One region of the Mesorhizobium yinganensis genome, then DNA from elsewhere that is predicted to be linked to it. Evidence: predicted binding sites of a transcription regulator. Region 1 holds the regulator's gene; each other region holds the start of a gene.
What was found. Region 1 encodes HrcA, which represses chaperone genes, less so after heat shock. Its sites were predicted from a motif close to GTTAGCACTCNCNNNNNGNGAGTGCTAAC; they were not measured.
Positions count from the first base shown of each region.

Region 2: the regulator HrcA is predicted to act here: its motif matches at 2,588-2,616, upstream of ABMA59_RS30020 (co-chaperone GroES).
Region 3: the regulator HrcA is predicted to act here: its motif matches at 1,336-1,364, upstream of ABMA59_RS26675 (co-chaperone GroES).

Region 1 covers NZ_JBEBMH010000001.1:501,468-506,048, reverse strand. The annotation lists gene ABMA59_RS02430 (cytochrome b) at 1-193, shown strand, start outside; gene ABMA59_RS02425 (YceI family protein) at 186-788, shown strand; gene ABMA59_RS02420 (hypothetical protein) at 830-1,015, opposite strand; gene hrcA (heat-inducible transcriptional repressor HrcA) at 1,105-2,175, opposite strand; gene ABMA59_RS02410 (GNAT family N-acetyltransferase) at 2,226-2,738, shown strand; gene rph (ribonuclease PH) at 2,809-3,525, shown strand; gene ABMA59_RS02400 (VOC family protein) at 3,772-4,182, shown strand; gene rdgB (RdgB/HAM1 family non-canonical purine NTP pyrophosphatase) at 4,182-4,581, shown strand, end outside.
Region 2 covers NZ_JBEBMH010000028.1:2,131-6,711, reverse strand. The annotation lists gene ABMA59_RS30030 (hypothetical protein) at 74-466, opposite strand; gene groL (chaperonin GroEL) at 541-2,166, opposite strand; gene ABMA59_RS30020 (co-chaperone GroES) at 2,216-2,533, opposite strand; gene ABMA59_RS30015 (hypothetical protein) at 3,041-3,304, shown strand; partial or broken gene ABMA59_RS30010 (hypothetical protein) at 3,301-3,600, shown strand; gene ABMA59_RS30005 (hypothetical protein) at 3,596-3,739, shown strand; gene ABMA59_RS30000 (hypothetical protein) at 3,895-4,224, shown strand; gene ABMA59_RS29995 (DUF1488 family protein) at 4,221-4,484, shown strand; gene ABMA59_RS29990 (transglutaminase-like domain-containing protein) at 4,497-4,581, shown strand, end outside.
Region 3 covers NZ_JBEBMH010000020.1:45,953-50,533, forward strand. The annotation lists gene groL (chaperonin GroEL) at 1-804, opposite strand, end outside; gene ABMA59_RS26675 (co-chaperone GroES) at 866-1,180, opposite strand; gene ABMA59_RS26680 (hypothetical protein) at 1,526-1,873, shown strand; gene ABMA59_RS26685 (usg protein) at 1,900-2,178, shown strand; gene ABMA59_RS26690 (DUF982 domain-containing protein) at 2,172-2,492, opposite strand; gene ABMA59_RS26695 (hypothetical protein) at 2,605-2,835, opposite strand; gene ABMA59_RS26700 (Hsp20 family protein) at 3,062-3,541, shown strand; gene ABMA59_RS26705 (Hsp20/alpha crystallin family protein) at 3,643-4,161, shown strand; gene ABMA59_RS26710 (NADH dehydrogenase ubiquinone Fe-S protein 4) at 4,239-4,581, shown strand, end outside.

The sequences.
Region 1 (4,581 bases):
GGCCGAGGCTTTTTGGGGCGAGGCGCATGAATTGCTGGCCTACGGCGCCGGCCTGCTCGCCCTCGGCCACGCGGCCGCGGCGCTGCGCCATCACTTCCTCTTACGCGACGACGTGCTTGTCCGCATGCTGCCCGGCCGGGCGGCACGGCCGGCGACGCATCGCGTCACCCTGGAGACCAACGACGATGTTTGACCATTTCCCCAAGCCTGCCAGCGCCGGCAGCGCTGCCGCACTGGCCATGGCCGCGAGCCTCTTTCTTCTGCCCGCACCCGCCTCCGCCGACGCGCTGTCGGAAGCAGCCGGCAACTACCGCATCGATTCTTCCTCCAAGATCAACTTCAAGGTCGACCAGGTCGGCGGCGGCGGCATCAACGGCAGCTTCGGCTCCTACAGCGGCTCCTTCAAAATCGACGGCAACAACGTCTCGAAATCCAACGTTTCGATCACGCTGTACGCCAAGAGCGTTGCGGCCCAGCAGGCCCGCATCACCGACTTCCTGCGCTCCGACGCGGTGTTCGATGTGGCCAACCATCCCGAAATCACCTTCCGCTCGACCTCGGTCACCAGGATAAGCGACGACGAAGCGCGCATCGACGGCGTGCTGACGGCGCGCGGCAAATCGCGAAAGGCGCAGTTCGAGGCGACGGTGGGCAAACGCAACGGCAAGGCCATCTCCTTCCGCGTTACCGGCTCGATCTACCGCTCGCCCTACGGCATGGATGTCGGCACGCCGGTCTATTCCAACGTCGTGCAGTTCGACATGACGCTGAACGGGACGCGGAAGTAACTGCAAACCCGGATTCGCTTCGAAAGCCGCTCGCGAAACGCTCAGTACCCGGCCTGGTCCAGCATCTGCTCCAGTTCGACCAGATCCTGCGGCAGAGGCATGCCCATGGCCCGGAGTTCGGCGAGCTTTTCGCGCACCTGCTCGTGCACTTCATGCGCGTCCTCGGGCCGGCTGACCATCTCTTCCAGCAAAAGCGCGATCTGCGCCTTGATCTGTTCCAGGGCCATGACTGCCTCCCGCCTCGCCTGCTCGTATCGCGCAGCCTATACCGGATCAGGCGGCTCGGCCACGTTCTGATTGAGCGCGTCGACGCGGCCTACCGCAGCATCCTTGAAATCAACTGCGCCGTATAATCCACCATCGGCACGATGCGGGCATAATTCAGCCGCGTCGGGCCGATGACGCCAAGGGCGCCGACGACTCGCGCATCCTTGTCGCGATAGGGCGCGACGACCAGCGACGAGCCGGACAGCGAAAACAGCTTGTTCTCCGAGCCGATGAAGATCCGCACGCCCGACCCCGCTTCGGCCAGGTCGAGCAACTGGATCATGCCGTCCTGCGTCTCCATGTCATCGAACAGGTGACGCAGCAAATCCAGGTCGGCCTGCGCCGTCACATTCTCCAGCAGGTTGGCGCGGCCGCGCACGATCAGCCGGGCCGGCAGGCCGCTTTCGGCACCGGCCCAGACAGCCAACCCCTTCTCCACCAGTTGCTGCGACAGCGTGTCCAACGCCGCCTTGGTCTCCTGCTGGACTCGAGCGATCTCGGTGCGCGCCTCCGCCAGCGTGCGGCCGCGTATATGGGCGTTGAGGAAATTCGACGCCTCCTGCAATTGCGAAGCCGTCACGCCGGCCGGCAGCTCGATCACCCGGTTCTCGACGTCGCCGTTCTGCGACACCAGCACCGCCAGCGCCCGCTGCGGCTCGAGCTGGATGAATTCGATATGCTTCAGCGGCACCTCGCTTTTTGCCGCCAGCACCAGGCCCGCGCCGCGCGAGGCGCCCGAAAGAAGCTGGCTCGCCTCCGTCAGCATCTGCTCGACCGACACCCCCTGCCCCGACGCCTTGATCTGCGTGTCGATCGAGCGGCGTTCTTCTTCCGTCAGGTCGCCGAGTTCGAGGAAGGCGTCGACGAAAAAGCGTAGTCCCTTTTGCGTCGGCAGCCGGCCGGCCGAAATATGCGGTGCATAGATCAGCCCGAGTTGCTCCAAATCGCTCATCACGTTGCGCACCGTGGCGGGCGACAGGCTCGCCGGCAGCATGCGCGACAGGTTGCGCGAACCGACCGGCTCGCCGTCGAGCAGGTAGGAATCGACGATGCGCCGGAAAATGTCGCGCGAACGGGCGTCGAGTGATTGCAGGGTCGGGTCTTTGATCGGCGTGTTCATATCCTTGTGAAAGATATAAACAGCGTGGCCCACGTGACAAGCGGAACCCGATGATCGAGACCGAACGCCTCATCCTTCGTCCCCACATCCTGGATGACTTCGACGAATTGCTCGCCGTCAGCAACGACGCCGAGGTCATGCAGTTCATCACCCATGGTGCTCATGCGAGCAGGCAGGACGTCTGGAACAAGCTTCTGCGCAACATCGGCCATTGGACGGCCCTCGGCCATGGCGTCTTCGCCGTCGTCGACAGGCAGACCGGCCGCTATCTCGGCGACACCGGCCTTGCCGACTTCCATCGCGATCTCGGCAACGATTTCGATCCCTTTCCGGAGGCAGCCTGGGTTTTCGCCGGACACGCACAGGGCAAGGGTTTCGCCACCGAAGCGGCGCACGCCGCCCATCGCTGGTTCGACGCCAGTCGCGGCGCAGGGCGCACCGTGTGCATCATCGATCCCGACAATGCCGCGTCCATCGGCGTGGCGCGAAAACTCGGCTACGGCCACTATGGCGAGATCGAATACAAGGGCGACAGGGTGTTGAAGTTCGAGCGTCTGCCCTGACCGCTTTTCCTTTGCGCTCCCCTGCCGGCGGGTCTAAAAGCCCGCCACGATTTGAACCGCAGGAGCCTTGATGCGTCCGTCCAAGAGACAGCCCGACGAAATGCGCGCGATTTCTTTCGAGCGCAACGTCTCCAAGCATGCCGAAGGCTCGTGCCTTGTCAAGTTCGGCGATACGCATGTGCTGTGCACCGCGAGCCTGGAAGAAAAGGTGCCGGGCTGGATGCGCAACACCGGCCGAGGCTGGGTGACGGCCGAATATGGCATGCTGCCGCGCGCCACCGGCGAGCGCACACGCCGCGAGGCTTCGACCGGCAAGCAGGGCGGACGCACGCTGGAAATCCAGCGGCTGATCGGCCGTTCGCTGCGCGCAGTGGTCGATCTGCAGGCGCTGGGCGAAATGCAGATCACGGTGGACTGCGACGTCATCCAGGCCGACGGTGGCACGCGCACGGCCTCCATCACCGGCGGCTGGGTAGCCCTGCACGACTGCCTGCGCTGGATGGAGACGCGGCAGATGACGACTGTCTCCAAGGTGCTCAAGGATCACGTCGCCGCCATCTCGTGCGGCATCCACGACGGCCAGCCGGTCCTCGACCTCGACTATGTCGAGGATTCCGCCGCCGGCACCGACGCCAATTTCGTCATGACCGGCAAGGGCGGCATCGTCGAGATCCAGGGCACGGCCGAAGGCGCGCCCTTCTCCGAGGAAGAGTTCGCAGCGCTGATGGCACTCGCCCGCAAAGGCATTTCGCGGCTGGTGAATTTGCAGCAGATGGCGGTGGCATAGTTCGGAGACGTTTGTGTTCGGCCAACACCCCTCATCCGACCTCGCTTCGCTCGGCCACCTTCTCCCACAGGGGGAGAAGGTGGAGTTTCGCGCCGACCTCGCCGCCAATCGCCAGCGTTGGAGATTTGCCGAGACGGAAAGGCAACGCTTCACCTTCTCCCCTTGTGGGAGAAGGTGGCCGAGCGAAGCGAGGTCGGATGAGGGGTGCTGGCCGAACGCGATTCAATCAGGAAGGGTCGCAGAGAGATGACCCCCTCCGCCATCCTCGAATCCGCGCTCTATGTGACCGATCTCGATGCGGCGGAAACATTCTACCGCGACGTGCTCGGCCTCTCCCTCATCACCCGCGTCGAAGGTCGGCACGTCTTCTTCCGTTGCGGCCAGGGCGTGCTGCTGCTCTTCAACGCCGAAGCGACCAAAATCCCACCGGCGCCGGCTGCGAGGCTGCCAGTACCGCCACACGGAGCGGTCGGCCAGGGCCATCTCTGCTTCGCCGCCACCGCGGACGAAATTGAGCAGTGGAAAACCCGGCTCACAACGCTCGGAATCGCCATCGAGGCCGATTTCGAATGGCCGAATGGCGGCCGCTCGATCTATTTTCGCGATCCGTCCGGCAATTCCATCGAATTCGCCGAGCCGAGGATCTGGGGTCTTTGATGCGGCCACTAGCCGAGAAAAAACTGGTCGTCGCCAGCCACAACGGCGGCAAGCTACGCGAATTCGCCGACCTGATGGCGCCCTTCGGCATCGAGGCGCGCTCGGCCAAGGATTTCGGCCTGCCCGAGCCCGACGAGACCGGCACGACCTTCGAGGAGAACGCCTACATCAAGGCGCTCGCGGCAGCCAAGGCGACCGGCCTGCCAGCCCTGTCCGACGATTCCGGCCTGTGCATCGACGCGCTCGGCGGCCAGCCCGGCATCTACACCGCCAACTGGGCCGAGACGCCCGACGGCGGCCGCGACTTCAACCTCGCTATGCAGCGCGCCGAAGTCGCCATGCAGGAAGTCGGCGCGACGGAGCCGGCACAACGCACAGGACGCTTCGTCGCCGTCATCT
Region 2 (4,581 bases), on a different contig from region 1:
TTCACGCTCCTTTGGTCAGCGGATTGAAGCGCTCCGGCGTTTGCCCGAGCGCCGTTTGGAAATCGGCTTGGCCTCAAGCGGAAAGAGCGGTGGCGCATGCCTGCGCACCCAGCCTGTCGGGCGATGTCTGTCCCGGCATCGTCGCCCAGCCACCGGCTTCAACGAACTGCCGCTTCTTGAAGCTGTCCGGTATCGCCTTGAACTCGGCAAGTTTCGCTGCGGAATCCGGCGCCGCGTTGAACCGTTCAACGCATATGGCGGATGCCAGCTCTCCGCGCGCCGTGTCGCCAGCCGCTTTCGCCATATTTTGCGAAGTGCCGCCGGTGACCCAGCCGCCCCAGCTGAAGCCGACGACGATCGTGGCGATCACCGCCGCGATGCATGCCCAGACCAGCATGGTCTTCGAAGGCTGATAGTCTTCCCACCGACGGGAGAAAGATGGTTTCGTCGTGCTCTGTGTAGCCATGGAGCTCTTCCTTCCAGATTGTGGTGAGGATTGCTTTGTCCGGCCGCGCCGGCCGAACGGTTCAAGCACTGCTTTCAGTATCCCATGCCGCCGTTGCCGGCCGACGGGGTGGATTCCTTCGCGGGAATGTCGGCGATCATCGCCTCGGCGGTGATCAGGAGCGCTGCGATCGAGCCCGCATCCTGCAGGGCAGTTCTCACGACCTTGGCAGGATCGACGATGCCGGCCTTGATCATATCGACATAGGTTTCGGTCTGCGCATCAAAACCTTGGTTGCGGTCCTTGCTGTCCGTCAGCTTGCCGACCACGATCGAGCCTTCGACGCCGGCATTCTCGGCGATCTGCCGGATCGGAGCCTCAAGCGCCCTAAGCACGATGGAGATGCCTGCGGTTATGTCGGCATTGTCACCTGTCAGCGAGGCCAGCGCGGTCCTGGCGCGCAGCAGCGCCACGCCGCCGCCCGGCACGGTGCCTTCCTCGACAGCCGCTCGCGTAGCGTTGAGCGCGTCGTCGATGCGGTCCTTCTTCTCCTTGACCTCGGTCTCGGTCGCGCCGCCGACGCGGATCACGGCGACGCCGCCGGCAAGCTTCGCCAGCCGCTCCTGCAGCTTCTCCTTGTCATAGTCGGAAGTCGTTTCCTCGATCTGCGCCTTGATCTGGCTGATGCGCGCGGCGATACCGGCCTTGTCGCCGGAACCGTCGATGACCGTGGTCGTATCCTTCTCGATGACCACGCGCTTTGCTCGCCCGAGCATGTCGAGCGTGACGTTCTCCAGCTTGATCCCGAGATCCTCGGAGATCAGTTGGCCGGCGGTCAGCACGGCGATATCCTCGAGCATGGCCTTGCGACGGTCGCCGAAGCCGGGAGCCTTGACGGCCGCGACCTTCAAGCCGCCGCGCAACTTGTTGACGACGAGCGTGGCGAGCGCCTCGCCCTCGACATCCTCGGAGATGATCAGCAGCGGCTTGCCGCTCTGCACCACCGCTTCTAGGATCGGCAGTATCGCCTGCAAATTGCCGAGCTTCTTTTCGTGGATCAGGATGTAGGGGTCCTCCAGCTCCGCGCGCATCTTCTCGGCATTGGTGACGAAGTAGGGGGAAAGGTAGCCGCGGTCGAACTGCATGCCTTCGACCACGTCGAGTTCGGTATCGGCGGTCTTGGCTTCCTCGACGGTTATGACGCCTTCATTCCCGACCTTGTCCATTGCCTTGGCGATCATCTCGCCGACCGACGTGTCGCCATTGGCGGCGATGGTTCCGACCTGGGCGATCTCGCCCGAAGACTTGACCTTCTTCGCACGCGCTTGGATTTCCTTGACTACGGCGGCGACGCCGAAATCGATGCCACGTTTCAAGTCCATAGGGTTCATGCCGGCGGCGACCAGCTTGGCGCCCTCGCGCAGGATCGAGGCGGCGAGCACGGTCGCGGTGGTGGTACCGTCGCCCGCGAGATCGTTGGTCTTCGAGGCCACCTCGCGCACCATCTGCGCGCCCATGTTCTCGAATTTGTCGGCAAGCTCGATCTCCTTGGCAACGGTGACGCCGTCCTTGGTGATGCGGGGCGCGCCGAACGACTTGTCGATGACGACGTTGCGGCCCTTCGGCCCGAGCGTCACCTTGACGGCGTTGTTGAGCAGTTCGACGCCGCGCAGCATGCGGTCGCGAGCGTCGGTTGAAAATTTGATTTCCTTGGCAGACATGGTGTTTGTCCAGTTCGGTCTTAGGATTTTGTGATTGGAAAGCGACCGGTCAGGCGGCTTTCTTCGTTGCAACTTCGGTCTTCTCGACGATGCCCATGATGTCGGCCTCCTTCATGATCAGAAGGTCTTTGCCGTCGATCCTGACCTCGGTGCCGCACCATTTGCCGAACAGGATGAAATCGCCCGCCTTCACATCCAGGGGAACCAGCTTGCCGCTTTCGTCGCGGGAACCGGGGCCGACGGCGATCACCTCGCCTTCCTGCGGCATTTCCTTCGCGGTGTCGGGGATGATGATGCCGCCCTTGGATTTGAGATCGCCTTCCGCGCGTCGGATGACGACGCGGTCGTGGAGTGGCCGGAATTTCATGAAAGTTCTTTCTGGGGTCGGCGCATAGGGCGACCACTTCAGATACATAGCGACTTTGGCACTCGAATGATAGGAGTGCTAAATGTAATTCTATGAAGAATCGGGGCTTTGGGAAAATTACATCGCTTCTATCGATCCGATATTTGTTGTTTTCAATACGAATTTCCTGCCTTTTCAAGGATTTTTATTTTTATGGATGAGCCATTATTCAACCCGCTACGAAATAAAATCGGCGTGCTCCTTGCTTAAGTGGCGGGTAAAGCCCATATATAAATCTCGTTGATTTGGCCGACTTGGCTTATTGCGGTGTCAGAGACCCGCCATTCACCACCGAATTCTCGATAGCGAATGCATCAAGCGCCGACCCCGGCGTGCATATCGCTCTGTTCGAACCCAGGAATGAACCCGCCGCTGACCACGGATGTACTGGCAGCACGGGAGTTCGTTCCGGTTCGAATGGGGAAGATGCGGGAGGCGCGATGGCGCTCTTCTGCGGAGGTATCGACCATGACAACGCGCACCACGCAGACGATCGTCCGGTTCTCCGCACCCTTTATGCTACCCGGCTTCGAGACCGCGCAGCCTGCCGGCGACTATCGCGTGGACCAGGATGAAGAGTTGTTGGAGGTATCCTCTCGCCTCGCCTGGAGACGAGTCGGCGCCTTTGTTCACCTGCCCGCCATCGGCATTGATGGCCAGACACATCAGATGGCGCCGATTGATCTTGCAGATCTCGACGCCGCCCTCGAAAAGGATCACCAACAGTCATGATATCGACAAGTCCCATCCGGCGCACAGTCCGGTCCGCGCGGCAGGAAGCTCCTGCCCATCTCTTCACGATTGGACAAGCTGTCCGGCTCAAGGGCAGCTTCGTGAAGCCAGCATTGCCCGCTGATATCTACCACATCACCGGTACTCTGCCGGCACGGGGAGATTCGCTGCAATATCGCATTCGCAATGACGACGAGCGGCATGAGCGGGTGACGACGCAGGACAGCCTCGAGCCCGTCGACATGTCGCAATCCGGCAGTGGCGCAACTCTCATGGAAAGGACGTTCGGACATGGCTAAAGGCCAGAAACGAAGCAATCGCGAGATCAGAAAGCCAAAACAGGACAAGGCCCCACCAAAGCCTGAAGGCGCGTTCGGTAACCAGATCAAGCCTGCTGCGAACGCCAACGCGCCGCGGGGCAAGGGCAAGAACTGAATCCGTGATGCCTCCTGCGGGGCAAGGAAGAAACGCGATGCAATCGCTCAACATGCCGCAACGACCCAACGCCATGACGATTACCGATGGGGCCGGCGCGGGATCTATGCCGGCGCGCTCGAAGCCGACGTGCCGAACGGAGAAAGGACACGACCATGAACGCCCCCAACAGCAACCCGGAGCAGACACGCAAGACCGCGGACTTCGCCATCGATAGATGGGAAAACGAGGGCGGTGCGCACGGCCGTGACTCCCCGGATCTTCACTATGGCCGCCGTGTTGAGGCGGATCGCTCCTGGACCGTCTACCATGTCTTCACGGGGGTTCCGGCCCGCATCGACGGCAATACGATGATCGGGCTAACCCAGCGGGTTGCGACCGACGGCATGCTGTCGCTCAATCGCCGCAACGAAGCGAGCCGCCGAGATGGAGGCAGCCCAGGCATCCGGACCGCACCACGTACGGCAGAGGAATGCCGAGGGTGACGCTCGAATTTCCCAATCCGAGCCGCAGCTTCGACGAAGTGCGCAACGCCGTTCGCTTCATCGGACATGATGGTATGTTCGAGGTGCCGTTCTTTGTAGAGACCGCAGCGCTGGCAAAGCCTGGCAAGACGCAATTGTCCGAAGCCGATTCCCTGACGGCTTTCGATACGGCGCGCAGTTCGATTCACGATGTCGCGCGCGAGGCCTATTCCCATGGCCGCCGTACCACCTATACGCTGACCGCTGCCGATTTCCGGTAGAGGCACAAGTCAATGCTGATCCGCTATGGCTACGAGATCACGTTGACCTGCCAGCAGCCGACTGCCCTGGTGTGTCTGCTCTCGGTCCACGAGCACC
Region 3 (4,581 bases), on a different contig from region 1:
GCGCAGCTTGTTGACGACCAGCGTCGCCAGCGCCTCGCCCTCGACATCCTCGGCAATGATCAGCAGTGGTTTGCCGGACTGCACGACGGCTTCGAGGACGGGAAGCATGGCCTGCAGATTGCCGAGCTTCTTCTCGTGGATCAGAACATAAGGTTCTTCGAGCTCGACCCGCATCTTGTCCTGGTTGGTGATGAAGTACGGCGAGAGGTAGCCGCGGTCGAACTGCATACCCTCGACCACTTCGAGCTCGGTCTCGGCGGTCTTGGCTTCCTCGACGGTGATCACGCCCTCGTTGCCGACCTTCTCCATCGCCTCGGCAAGGAAGCGGCCAATCTCAGCGTCGCCATTGGCCGAGATCGTGCCGACCTGGGCGATCTCGTTGTTCTGCGTCACCTTGCGAGCGTTGGCCTTGAGTTCGGCAACCACGGCGTCGACTGCCTTATCGATACCGCGCTTCAGGTCCATCGGGTTCATGCCGGAGGCCACGGCCTTGGCGCCTTCCTTGACGATCGCCTGCGCGAGGACGGTCGCGGTCGTGGTTCCGTCGCCGGCAAGATCGTTGGTCTTCGATGCCACTTCACGCACCATCTGGGCGCCCATGTTCTCGAACTTGTCTTCGAGCTCGATCTCCTTGGCGACGGTGACGCCGTCCTTGGTGATGCGCGGGGCACCGAACGACTTGTCGATCACGACATTTCGGCCCTTAGGGCCGAGCGTCACCTTCACGGCATTGGCGAGGATGTCGACGCCTCGCAGCATCTTCTCGCGGGCCTCGGTGTGGAATTTGACTTCTTTGGCAGCCATTGGATCACTCCTTCAAATCTAGGCAGCTTTCGTTGACTGGTTGGTTTCTTTGGGGCCCGGTTCACGCGGCCTTCTTGAACGCAACGCTCTGGTCGATCACGCCCATCACATCGCTTTCCTTCATGATGAGCAGGTCCTCGCCGTTTAGCTTGATCTCGGTGCCGGACCATTTGCCGAACAGGATGCGGTCGCCGACCTTCACATCGAGTTCGATGAGCTTGCCGCTCTCGTCACGCGCGCCGGGACCGACGCCGATGACCTCGCCTTCCTGCGGTTTCTCCTTCGCGGTGTCAGGGATGATGATGCCGCCGGCCGTCTTCTCGTCGGCTTCGATGCGGCGGACCAGGATACGGTCATGCAATGGACGGAATGCCATGTCGTTCTCCTTCAAGGACAAACAGATTTTGAGGTTCCTCCACACCGGATCGGCAATATCGGGCCGGTGCGGGGCGCAGCGACCCTTCGTCAGGCATCACGCGGATTTCGAGCTAGTTTTGCGATTTCGGCATTTCAAGAGGCATCACGAAATTTTTTGGCACTCGATCCTGCCGAGTGCTAGCACCATGAAAACATGCAGCTATTTGCCATTCGGTCTATGGGGCGGGACTTGAAATTTTCCCGTGGTCGAGCAAAATCCGAAAACCGCCATGCGCCATGCACGGCGTCTCGAATTGAGATCAAAACGGAGCTTTTGGAACGGCAACACGGAAGGAGGAAATCGATGGGCCGAACCGACTTTTCGATGATCATCCCGTCACTGGCACCCGAAGCCAATGACCTCGCGCTCGACCGGCTGCTGTCGCCGGAACGCCATTTCGACCATCCCGACGACGTGCTGGGCGACCGCACGCTCGACCTGAACGAAAAGCGGGCGATCCTCTCTTCGTGGGCTTCGGACGCGTGCGCGGTCGAAGCCATGCCGGCGCTGCGGCACCCGCCGGGCGCCCGGCAGCCGGTCTCGTTCGACGCCATCATGGACGCGTTGCGGCGACTGGACGGCCCGGGTTCGGCGACTGAACACCGAAACGAGGTTAGCCGCCGAGCCGAACGGCAGCGGCTGGATGCCTAGGCAGCGAGCAAGAGGAAAGGTTGAGAATGGCAGCGAGCGTGAGCCGGGAGTTCCGGATGCAAATGGAGGGCTATGGACTGACTACCGCAGAGATTCACTACCGCATGCCCGATCATCCCAGCCTGCTGCAGCTTTATGTCTGGCAGGAATATGATCTCGCGCCCGACTTTCCCGAACTCCGCGGCTTCCTCGACTACTGGAAGGAAACGCTGGAGGGCGCGCTGCACTCGGTGCGCGTCGCCCACCATCGCCTGATCAAGCCGTCCGAGTGGAAGGCGGTGGACGGCATCATCGCGATTCACTGAGCACCGGCGGCCGACACGCTTGCCTCGCCGGATGCCGGCCGATGCCAAGCTGGCGCGCTCGACCGCCGCAGGCTTGGCAACAGCCCCGCCCGATCGGCGGCCTTGACGAAACTTCGCCGTGCCGGCTTCGCGCCACACCATCCGTCGAGCGCGTCGCGACAGGCCGACTGCGCGTTGCGCCAGCTTCTGCCTCTGGCCCATTGCGGCCATTCGTTCTGAAGGCATTCGATCGCTTCGAAGCTGGTCGCGACCTTGCGGTCGCCGATGCCGGGCAAATGCAGGATGACGGGTTCCGAAAACGCGACGTCGTTCATCACTTCCTCCAGCAATTCTGATCGTCTTTTTGAAGAAGCTACCTGAAGGGCGAGCGCTCCTTTCCGACAAAACGAGGTGGCAGCTTGCGGCCCGAGTTCAAGATGCGCCGGCTCAGACGGTGCGCGACGTCTCGTCCTCGTCCGGCTCCAGCATTTCGATCAACCTGCCCACTCGGGTTCCAGGCAGCGGGCGCCCCGCACCCATCAGCGCCTCGTCGTTATGGAGCCAAGCCCATGCCTCTCTAAGTTCCTCGACCGATGCTCCGGTTCCCATCAACTCTGCGACGACTTCGTCGTCGACCGGCCCAAGGATGGACACGATCTCGCCTCGCGTAATCGCCATCGTCCAGCCTCCCAGTATTTGCGACTCGTTCCGAGCACGTGAGGTTTGGAAACGTCGAATGTCTGATCGACGTTCCGACGACAATTTGGTTGCGTAAGGGGTCTTGACGCTCGAAAAAACGATTCCTAGGTCAGTGGCGCCGGTCGCTGAACAGGACCGGCATGGTCAGGGAGCGCCGGCTTCTTGGCGCTCCTCGTACCCATGTTGCTCAATGGAGGATATGGCTATGAGAACAGCATTCGACTTTTCCCCGCTCTATAGGTCGAGCGTCGGCTTCGATCGAGTCTTCGACCTTCTCGAGAACGCGAGCCGGGCGACAACGACGATCGACAACTGGCCCCCTTATGACATCGCCAGGACCGGCGAGGACGACTACCGCATTACCATGGCGGTGGCCGGCTTCAGCCAGGACGAGCTGTCGATGACGCAGGAGCAGAACATGCTTCTGGTGACTGGCGCGAAGAAAGACGAAGACAGGGCCGAGTATCTGCATCGTGGCATCGCCGGTCGCGCGTTCGAACGCCGCTTCCAGTTGGCCGACCACGTGAAGGTCACTGGCGCTGGGTTGGAGAACGGCCTCCTGACGATCGATCTCAAACGCGAGATTCCCGAAGAGATGAAGCCGCGCCGGATCGAGATCGGCAGCGTCGCGGCCACGCCGAAGGTCGCACAGCGCAAGATCGAGGCCGAAAAGCAGGCCGCCTGAAGCTATCCACGATGATGCTCCCAAGAGCCGGACGTTCGCGTCCGGCTCCCGGCGGAGCTTTGCTGAAAGGCACACCATGAAGACATGAAAGGAGAAAACCAATGAGCGTACGTGATCTGATCCCTTGGGGCCGCAACAACGGAAACCAGCTTCCGAGCGTCTTCCGCGACGAAGATCGTGACCCGTTCCTGTCGCTGCATCGCGAGGTGAACCGGCTGTTCGACGACGCCTTCCGCGGCTTCGACAGCCGTCTTCCCGCCCTTGGCAGGTTCTCCTCTTTCGGCGGCGGAGGCTGGCCGAACGTGGAAGTCTCCGACGGGGAGAAGGAAATCCGCGTTACGGCCGAGGTCCCCGGCCTCGAGGAGAAGGACATCGAGGTCCTGCTGGAAGATGGCGTGCTGACGCTGAAGGGTGAGAAGAGGTCCGAGACCGAGGACAAGGACCGTCAGTTCACGGAGCGCTTCTACGGCCGCTTCGAGCGCCGCATCCCGCTCGGCTACGAAGTCGAGGACGACAAGGTCAGCGCCGATTTCAAGAACGGCGTGCTGACCGTCGCCCTGCCCAAAACCGAGCGTGCGCAGGCGAAAGCCAAGCGCATCGCCATCAACGGCAGGAACTGATCTGACCGAACCAGCCGGAGGCGGGTCCACGACCGGCCTCCGGCCTGACCTTCGCCTTCTTCAGGGAGGTATGAACGATGGAGACGCTGCACGAGAACAAAGCGCTTTATGAAAGAATGACCCCTGCTCGGCCGGGCAATGACAACCGGCCAGCTTCTTTCCGGGCCTTGTCGTTCGGCCGATCGGTCTTCCCGGAAGGCACGGTGGCGCGGATTTACCGGCCCGGCCGATCCGTCACGACTTCTGCGAGGACCAGATCTACCTGGCGGCTGACGTTCGAGCACCGCACCGCGCCCTTCATCGAACCGCTGATGGGCTACACCTGCGGCCGCGATACGCTGACACAAGTCGAACTGAGCTTTCCGACACTGGAATCGGCCGTCGGCTACGCCGAGCGTCAAGGCCTGAACTATGTCGTCC